DNA from 2 places in the Actinosynnema sp. NPDC091369 genome. Region 2 is predicted to be linked to the other one. Evidence: riboswitches for the same ligand, from Rfam matches in the RefSeq annotation. Region 2 holds a riboswitch; the other holds the start of a gene.
What was found. Region 2 has a riboswitch for glycine ahead of gcvP (aminomethyl-transferring glycine dehydrogenase). Riboswitches for the same ligand answer to the same signal wherever they lie in the genome.

Region 1 (4,819 bases), on a different contig from region 2:
CGGAGCTGCGGGCCCGGATCGCGGCGGCCGTCGCCACCCGGACGAGGGACGAGTGGGCGGCGCTGGCGGCGGGCACTGACGCGTGCCTCGCGCCCGTGCTGGCCCCCGGTGAAGCGCCCGGGTACGGGCACAACGCCGAGCGGGGGACGTTCGTGCAGGTGGACGGGGTGGCGCAGCCCGCGCCCGCGCCCCGGTTCGGGCGGACGCCCGCGGCCACTCCGGCGCCGCCGCCCGCGGTGGGCGAGCACACGGCCGACGTGCTGGGCGAGCTGGGGCTGGACGAGGACGAGCTGGCCGGGCTGCGGCGGGCCGGGGTGATCGCCTGACCCGGGCCCGATCGGCCGCCGGGGCGACCCGGAAAAGGGCGCGGGAAATCACCTGAAGGGGGACCGGAATTGAGTGGCAGCCGCCATCGACCTTTGTCACGCTCGGTGCGTGCCTCGGCGCAATCAGGTGATGGGCGGTGAAGGGAAGACGATGTGTCGCTACCTCGGTGTCCGTGCCAGGGGGGTGGGCGAGTGCCCGTACCTTGGTGATCGGCGGGACCGCAGGTCCCCTTGATCGTCCGTTCGGGTGACGATCAGGCTGTTCCAGGCGTGGTTGCGTGGCGATCGCACGACCGGTCGAGGGATGGCGGCGGGTTCGATCGTCATCATCCGGGTGAATGGGGGACCATGGCCGTTGACACGACCGGGGCGGCGCTCGGCCGCCCCACCCGGTGACACGGACGGAGACCGATCAGTGAACGTCAAGAAGGTGGTGACGCTGGCGGCGGTCGCGCTGGTGCTGTTCCTCCTGATCACCCGGCCGAACGAGTCCGCCGAAGCGGTGCGGACCGCGCTCGGGTGGCTCCAGTCCGGGGCGGAGTCGATCATCACCTTCGTGCGCAGCCTCTTCGCCTGACCCGCTCGCCGCGTCCCCTCGAACTCCGCTCAATGCGGTCACGATCGGTGACTATGCGCCCTCGTCGTTGCACCGTACGGGTGGAATGAGGGCTATAACGCCCTGGTAACAGGGTTTTAGACAAACCGGGGTCTAGCGGTTGTCGGTACCCGCTAATACGGTGCGTCGCATTGGCTGATCTTCGACCGATGAGGAGGCAGAATGGTCGAGGACTCCGGAGTCGACGAGCTGTTGCGGCAGTGGGCGGCTGAGCGCTCGGACGACGCCGAGCTGCAGGAGGTGAACCGGATCAAGGACGCGTGGCTCGCGGAAGCCCCGCCGTCCGCGCCGGGGATCCCGGTGCAGCGGGCGAATGGCGGTCCCCGCGGCCTGGTGAAGGTCGAGTCCGCGGATCCGGCGTACGTGGCGGCGATGCGGAAGCGGGCGCCCGAGGTGCCCGACGCCCTGCTCGCGGCCGCCGCCAGCTACTGGCAGCTGGTGGGTGACCTCTCCGAGGCGGAGCAGTGGTGGGACGCGGGCATCAGCCCGCTGGACCAGCGCGCTCTGGACTACCGGGCGGCCGGGCTCACGCCCTCCGACCTCGGTCGTCGCCTCGGCCCGATGACGGTGCTCCAGCACCTGCGTCGGGGTAGCGCGGCGGCCTGGTGCGTGGCCAGGTTGCAGAGGCAACGCCGGGACGGCGTGGCCTAGGTCCGACGAGTCGGGGCGGGCTCCTCCAGCGATGGGGAGCCCTCACCTTGAGGGGCGGGCTCCTGCGCGGGGAGCCCCAGCCCTGTGCGACGCACGAAGTACTCTTGAGGCGTGCGCGGCCTCATCACCCCCCGACGGCTCGCGATCGCGGCCGTCTGCCTGGTGTCGCTGGTCGTGTGCTGCGGCCTGGCGTACTGGCAGTGGGAGCGGTTCTCCGAGGCCGGTGGCACCTTCCAGAACCTCGGGTACGTCTTCCAGTGGCCGCTGTTCGGCCTCTTCCCCGCGTTCATGGTCTGGCGCATCCGCAGGCTGGACGCCCGCCGCAAGGCCGAGGCCGCCGCCGCGGCGACCGGGGCCGCCGACGAGGCCGCGCCGGAGCCGGTGGCCGTGCCGTCGCGGCCGGTCGTTACCGTTGAGCCCGTCAGAGCACCCGCGCACGACGACGAGGACGACGAGCTGGCGGCCTACAACCGCATGCTCGCCGAACTGCACGCGCGGGACCAGCGGTGAGGCGAAGGTAGGGCGATGAGCGGCGCGTTGACCAGGTTCCGGTTCATGGCTTACGTGGTCGGTGTCGGCCTGCTGCTGCTCGTGGTCGCCATGATCGCCAAGTACGCGGGCGGCACCGAGGGCATGATGCAGGTCGTCGGCCCGGTGCACGGCTTCCTGTACGCGGTGTACCTGGTGCTCACCGTCGACCTCGCGCTCAAGGCCCGGTGGTCGATCAAGGGCACGGTGCTGGTGCTGCTCGCGGGCACGATCCCGTTCGTGTCGTTCTACGCCGAGCGCAGGGTGGTCGAGAGCGTCCGGGCCGAGAAGAGCCTGTGACCGGGGTTGACCCCGCCCGCCGGCCACCCCTAGCGTCTGGCGGTACCAACTGAACACGGCCGTCGATGTCGAGCGGGAGAGTCCCCGACCGGGGCGCCGAAGGAGCAACTCCTCCCCGGAATCTCTCAGGCACAGGTACCGCCCGACGAAGGCAACTCTGGAAAGCAGGCGCACCCGGTGCGCCTCGCCCACGGTGCAAGCCGCCCTCACCCGGTGGCGAAGCTCTCAGGCTCATGGCAGAGGGGGAGGCTCACTCGACGAGGAGTCTCCGATGGGCCGTGTCATCCTTTCGCTCGTGAATCTCTCGGACGTGCCCGCCCGCCGACCCGACCGGTCGGCGCCTCGGCATGTCCGCACCCAGGGAGGACCCGCCTGATGGAAAGCCGCCGCACGCCCCTGCACGCCGAGCACGAGGCGCTGGGCGCCATGTTCACCGACTTCGCGGGCTGGCGGATGCCGCTGCGCTACGACAGCGAGCTGGCCGAGCACCACGCGGTGCGCACGTCGGCGGGCCTGTTCGACCTGACCCACATGGGTGAGATCGTGCTCACCGGCCCGGAGGCCGGCGCCGCGCTGGACCACGCCCTGGTCGGCCACGCGTCCGCGATCGGCGTCGGCCGCGCCCGCTACACGATGGTCTGCGAGGCCGACGGCGGCGTGATCGACGACCTGATCGTCTACCGCACGGGTGACGAGGAGTACCTCGTCGTCGCGAACGCCTCGAACGCCGCCGTCGTGCACGAGGCGCTGGTCGAGCGGGCCAAGGGCTTCGACACCACCGTCGAGGACCGGTCCACCGACTACGCGCTGCTCGCCGTGCAGGGTCCGAAGGCCACCGCGATCCTGGCCGGCCTCACGCCCACCGACCTGGGCGCGGTGAAGTACTACGCCTCGTACCCGACCGAGGTCGCGGGCAAGCCGGTGCTGCTCGCCCGCACCGGCTACACCGGCGAGGACGGCTTCGAGCTGTTCGTCGCGCCGGACGACGCCGCGCACGTGTGGCAGGCGCTGCTGGAGGCGGGCGCGCCGCACGACCTCAAGCCCGCGGGCCTGGGCTGCCGCGACACGCTGCGGCTGGAGGCGGGCATGCCCCTGTACGGCAACGAGCTCGGCCGCGACCGCACGCCGTTCCACGCGAACCTCGGCCGGGTGGTGAAGCTGGACAAGCCGGGCGACTTCGTCGGCCGCGACGCCCTGGCCGCCGTCGCCGAGCAGGGCGTGGAGCAGGTCCTGGTCGGCCTCAAGACCGCCTCGCGCCGCGCCCCCCGGCACGGCTACCCGGTGCTGGACGCCTCGGGCGCCCCCATCGGCGAGGTGACCAGCGGCGCGCTGTCGCCGACCCTCGGGTACTCGGTGGCCATGGCCTACGTCACGGTCGGCCACACCGAGCCCGGCACGCAGCTGTCCGTCGACGTCCGGGGCAGGCACGAGCCGGTCGAAGTCGTCGCACTGCCCTTCTACAAGCGCACCTCGTAAGGGAGACCCCACACATGTCCGAGCACTTCAACACCTCCCTCGCGGAGTTCGACCCGGAGGTCGCGGACGCCGTCGCCGCCGAGCTGCACCGGCAGCAGAGCACGCTGGAGATGATCGCCTCGGAGAACTTCACGCCGGTGTCGGTGCTCCAGGCGCAGGGCTCGGTGCTGACGAACAAGTACGCCGAGGGCTACCCGGGCCGCCGCTACTACGGCGGCTGCGAGAACGTCGACGTGATCGAGCGGCTGGCGATCGAGCGGGTGAAGGCGCTGTTCGGCGCGGGTTTCGCGAACGTGCAGCCGCACTCGGGCGCGCAGGCCAACGCGTGCGCGATGTTCGCCCTGCTCCAGCCCGGCGACACGATCCTGGGCCTGGACCTCGCGCACGGCGGCCACCTGACCCACGGCATGCGGATCAACTTCTCCGGCAAGCTCTACAACGTGGTGCCCTACCACGTGTCGGCGGAGGACGGCCGGGTCGACATGGCCGAGGTGGAGCGGCTCGCGACCGAGCACCGGCCGAAGCTGATCGTGGCCGGCTGGTCGGCGTACCCGCGGCAGCTCGACTTCGCCGAGTTCCGCCGGATCGCCGACTCGGTGGACGCGTACCTGATGGTGGACATGGCGCACTTCGCCGGTCTCGTGGCGGCGGGCCTGCACCCGAGCCCGGTGCCGCACGCGCACGTCGTGACGACGACCACGCACAAGACGCTCGGCGGCCCGCGCGGCGGCGTGATCCTGACCAACGAGGCCGACCTGGCCAAGAAGATCAACTCGGCGGTGTTCCCGGGTCAGCAGGGCGGCCCGCTGGAGCACGTGATCGCGGGCAAGGCGGTGGCGTTCAAGCACGCCGCGTCGCCCGAGTTCGCCGACCGGCAGCGGCGCACGGTCGAGGGCGCGAAGATCCTCGCCGACCGGCTGTC
Region 2 (4,819 bases):
AAACCGCCCTCGCCGGTGTAGAGCACGGGGAAGTGCTCGTCCAGCCGGCGCGCCACGTAGTTCGCCGCCGCCACCGCGGTCAACGTCGCCCGGCGCAGGCCGTCCGCGCCCATCATCCGCACGTACGCCCACGAGATCGGCAGGATCGACGCCGAACCCCACGGCGCGGCGCTGATCGGGCCGACACCGGTCTCCGGACCGGCCGTCGGCTGCAACGGGTGGTTCGGCAGGAACGGCGCCAGGTGCGACCGCACGCCGATCGGGCCGACGCCCGGACCACCGCCGCCGTGCGGGATGCAGAACGTCTTGTGCAGGTTCAGGTGCGACACGTCCGACCCGAACTTGCCGTACTGCGCCAGCCCGATCAGCGCGTTGAGGTTCGCGCCGTCCACGTAGACCTGGCCGCCGGCGTCGTGCACCAGCCCGCACACCTCGCGCACGGTGTCCTCGTACACGCCGTGCGTCGACGGGTAGGTGATCATGATCGCGGCGAGCGAGTCGCGGTGCGCGTCGATCGTGGAGCGCAGGTGCTCGACATCCACGTTGCCGTGGTCGTCGCACTTGACGACCACGACCCGCATGCCGGCCATCACGGCGGACGCGGCGTTGGTGCCGTGCGCGCTGGACGGGATCAGGCACACGTCGCGGTGGTCGTCGCCGTTGGCCCGGTGGTAGGCGCGGATCGCGAGCAGGCCCGCGAACTCGCCCTGGCTGCCCGCGTTCGGCTGCAACGACACCGCGTCGTACCCGGTGACCTCGGCCAGCCACCGCTCCAGGTCACCGACGATGGTCAGCAGCCCCTCGGCGTCCGACGCGGGCGCGAACGGGTGCAGGTCGGCGAACTCCGGCCACGTCACGGGCTCCATCTCGGCCGTGGCGTTGAGCTTCATCGTGCACGAGCCCAGCGGGATCATGCTGCGGTCCAGCGCCACGTCCTTGTCCGACAACGACCGCAGGTAGCGCAGCAGCGCGGTCTCGGAGCGGTGCGCGTGGAACACCGGGTGGGTCAGGTAGTCGCTGGTGCGGCGCAGGTCGGCGGGGATGCCGTCGGCGGTGTCGGCGTCCAGGCCGTCCACGTCGGAGACGGTCACCCCGAACGCCTTCCACACCAGTTCCAGGTGCTCGCGCGTGGTCGTCTCGTCGCACGCGATGGACACCACGTCCGCGTCCACCTGCCACAGGTTCACGCCCAGGTCGCGCGCGGCCGACACGACGGCGGCGGCACGGCCCTCGACGCGGGCCCGCACGGTGTCGAAGAACTCGCCGTGCACGATCTCGACGCCGCCCTCCAGCAGGCCGGCGGCCAGCACGGTCGCCATCCGGTGCGCCCGGGTCGCGATCGCCTTCAGGCCCTCCGGACCGTGGTACACCGCGTACATCGAGGCCATCACCGCGAGCAGGACCTGCGCGGTGCAGATGTTGCTGGTGGCCTTCTCCCGGCGGATGTGCTGCTCGCGGGTCTGCAACGCGAGGCGGTAGGCGAGCGAGCCGTCCGCGTCCACGGACACGCCGACCAGCCGGCCGGGCAACTGCCGCTCCAGGCCCTGGCGCACGGCCATGTAGCCGGCGTGCGGCCCGCCGAACCCGATCGGCACGCCGAAGCGCTGCGTGGTGCCGATGACGACGTCCGCGCCGATCTCGCCGGGCGGGCGCAGCAGCGTCAGCGCCAGCAGGTCCGCGGCGACCACCGCCTGCGCGCCCGCCTTGTGGATCTCCTCGATCACCGACGCGTGGTCGCGCACCACGCCGGACGCGCCGGGGTAGGACAGCAGCACGCCGAAGAAGTCGCCGCCCAGGCCGAGCCCCTCGATGCCCTGCGACAGGTCGGCGGTGACGATCTCGATGCCCAGCGGCTCGGCGCGCGTCTCGATGACGGCCAGCGTCTGCGGCAGCGTGTCGGCGTCCACCACGAACTTGTTCGACTTGGCCCGGCCCGCGCGGCGGACCAGCGTCATCGCCTCGGCGGCGGCCGTGGACTCGTCCAGCATCGAGGCGTTGGCCAGCGGCAGACCGGTCAGGTCGGCGACCATCGTCTGGAAGTTCAGCAGCGCTTCGAGGCGGCCCTGGGAGATCTCCGGCTGGTACGGCGTGTACGCCGTGTACCAGGCGGGGCTCTCCAGCACGTTGCGGCGGATCACCGGCGGGGTGGTCGTGCCGTAGTAGCCGAGCCCGATCATCTGCGTCATCGGGCGGTTGCGCGCGGCGAGGGCGCGCAGCTCGGCCAGCGCCTCGGTCTCGGTGGCGGGCGCGGGCAGGTCCAGCACCAGGTCGCGCTCGCGGATCGACTCGGGGACGGCGTGCTGCGCCAGTTCCTCCAGCGAGCCGACACCGATCACGTCGAGGATGCGGGCCAGCTCGGCGGGCCGCGGGCCCACGTGCCGGTCGGCGAACGGGGTGCCGTGCTCGAGTGCGGCGAGGGGGATGCGGTCCTGCGTCATCGGTGCTGGCCTCCAGGGCTCCGGACAGACTTCTGCCGTTGCCCTCCCCCTCTGTCTTCTGCCCGGTCTCGGGCGCCTGAGAGCTTCACCCGGCTGTCGGGCTTGCACCGTCGGCGGGGTCGGTCGGTCGTGCCCGACCCGCTTTCCAGAGGCGTCTCACCCGCACGGTCCTTGCGCCTGAGAGGTTCCGGGGAGGATTTGCTCCTTCGGCGCCGAGACGGGCTCGGACTCTCCCGCACGGGATAAAGCGACTACGCGCGGAATCGTACCCGTCGGAGGGGTGAACGGTACCGCCGGCGCGACGTGGATCTCAGTGCGCGCCGGTCGACCCACCCGGTCAGCCGATGGCCCTCGTCCGACGGCGACGGGACAGCTCGTCGTCGGACGGCTCCACGATCTCGGCCCCGTCCGCCCGTTCGGCGGGGAAGTCGTGGATCGTGCCGCTGATCTCCCGCATCGCTCCGGAGACCGCGATGCCGAACACCCCCTGGCCGCCCTGGAGCAGGTCGACCACCTCTTCCGGCGACGTGCACTCGTAGACGGTGGTGCCGTCGCTGAACAGCGTGATGCGGGCCAGGTCCTGCACGCCGCGGCGGCGCAGGTGGTCCACGGCGACCCGGATGTTCTGCAACGAGACGCCGGTGTCCAGCAGTCTCTTCACGACCTTGAGGACCAGGATGTCCTTGAACGAGTAGAGCCGTTGGCTGCCCGAGCCGTGCGCACTCCTTATCGTGGGGTTGACCAACCCCGTGCGCGCCCAGTAGTCCAGCTGGCGGTAGGTGATGCCCGCGATCTGGCACGCGGCGGGGCCGCGGTACCCGACCAGTTCGTCCGGCAGCGAGGAGTCCGGGAACAGCTCACCCTGTTCGCCGGATCCGGCCCGGATGGGCGCTTCCTCGACCACGCCTGCCTCCCCTCGGTCCGGTCACGACGACCGGCGACCAACGTGAAGCCGCCGCGGTGCCCGAATCACACCGTGGCAATTCACCTGAGTTCGACGGTAAGACCGGCTAGGGGGCAGGTCAACGCGACGCGCGGGACGTGTCTGACCTCAACGTGAGGTAGAGGTTGAGAGAGTCGCCCGTCGTAAGCCATTCGGGTGACGTTTAGTGATCGTTTAGCCGATCAACGTTGACGTTGTGTAATTCAGGGGTGTGACGCCTGATGGTGGCACGCGGGGTTGATCCACAACGCACCGCGCACGCTCGCGAAGGGCCGTTCACGGTGTGGGGCCGGGGGTGCGCCCTTCGTGGGCGGGTTCGGGTAGGGGTGTCGTTGTCAAGCACCCGACTCGTCGGTACTTGGGGTGGGTTGGTGTACCCCCGCGGGGCGATTTGGGGTCCAAGAGCCCAAAAGCGTCCTCGCCGGACGGGCAGATCAGCAGGATGACCCCAACCCCCGCTGATGGCCCCTGTTTCGTCGTGGGTCCGGGTTTCGTGTCGTCCCACCGACCTCCCGAAGGGCTACCACACGCGTCAGGGGGGCGACATCAGTAGACGCCGTAGCCCGCAGTGGACCACGCCCCCCTTGACACGTGCGGTAGGGCTGCGCCAGGTCGGCGGGATGACACGAAGCCCTACTTGTGCAGCAAAGACGTCCAGCGAGGTGGGTCGGGGGTCGCGAGTCGCAACCGGGGTGCGGACGGGTCGGGCGCGGTCGGCCGCGTTGGGTTTGCCCTTCCCATGGGAGGGGTTCGTGTCGTCCCGCCGACCTGGCCTTGCCCTACCGCACGTGTCAAGGGGGGCGAAGTCCAGCAATGCCCGCGGCGCTTACTGATGTCGCCCCCTTGACGCGTGTGGTAGCCCGGAGGGAGGTCGGTGGGATGACACGGAACCCGACCCACGACGAAACAGGAGATCCCGGAGGTGGTCGGGGTCATCCTGCTGATCTGCCCGTCCGGCGAGGACGCTTGTGATCTCTCGGTCTTGGGTCTTCCCAGCGCAGCTCACCGCAACTACCGATGACCGCAAGGGCCGGCCACCTCGGGCGCAGATCGGCCTACGTGTCCGCCCCGCGGAAGTCCTCCGGCGAGACCGAGTCGAGGAACTCGCGGAACTTCTCGACCTCGTCCTCCTGCTCGTCCGGGATGATCAAACCGGCCTCGGCCAGCACGGACTCCTCCGCGTGGATCGGCACGCCGATCCGCAGGGCCAGCGCCACCGAGTCGCTCGGCCGCGCCGAGACGCGGATGTCGCCGTCGAAGACGAGCTCCGCGAAGTACGTGCCCTCCTGCAGGTCGGTGATCCGCACCTGCTCCAGCTGCCGACCGAGGGCTCCGATGACGTCCTTGAGCAGGTCGTGCGTCAACGGCCGGGCAGGACGGACACCTTGCTGCTCCAACGCGATCGCCGTGGCCTCGACCGATCCGATCCAGATCGGCA

Region 1: linked by a shared signal. The riboswitch ahead of gcvT (glycine cleavage system aminomethyltransferase GcvT) and the one ahead of gcvP (aminomethyl-transferring glycine dehydrogenase) in region 2 are both predicted to bind glycine.

Annotation. Positions count from the first base shown of each region.
Region 1 covers NZ_JBIVUG010000003.1:814,697-819,515, forward strand. Annotated here, with positions in the region: gene ACIQMJ_RS16450 (CaiB/BaiF CoA transferase family protein) at 1-326, shown strand, start outside; gene ACIQMJ_RS16455 (hypothetical protein) at 742-903, shown strand; gene ACIQMJ_RS16460 (helix-turn-helix transcriptional regulator) at 1,105-1,593, shown strand; gene ACIQMJ_RS16465 (hypothetical protein) at 1,705-2,103, shown strand; gene ACIQMJ_RS16470 (DUF3817 domain-containing protein) at 2,119-2,421, shown strand; glycine riboswitch at 2,485-2,572, shown strand; glycine riboswitch at 2,574-2,668, shown strand; gene gcvT (glycine cleavage system aminomethyltransferase GcvT) at 2,797-3,897, shown strand; gene glyA (serine hydroxymethyltransferase) at 3,912-4,819, shown strand, end outside.
Region 2 covers NZ_JBIVUG010000010.1:60,539-65,357, reverse strand. Annotated here, with positions in the region: gene gcvP (aminomethyl-transferring glycine dehydrogenase) at 1-2,438, opposite strand, end outside; glycine riboswitch at 2,594-2,684, opposite strand; gene ACIQMJ_RS30460 (MerR family transcriptional regulator) at 2,776-3,342, opposite strand; gene ACIQMJ_RS30455 (bifunctional nuclease family protein) at 4,437-4,819, opposite strand, start outside.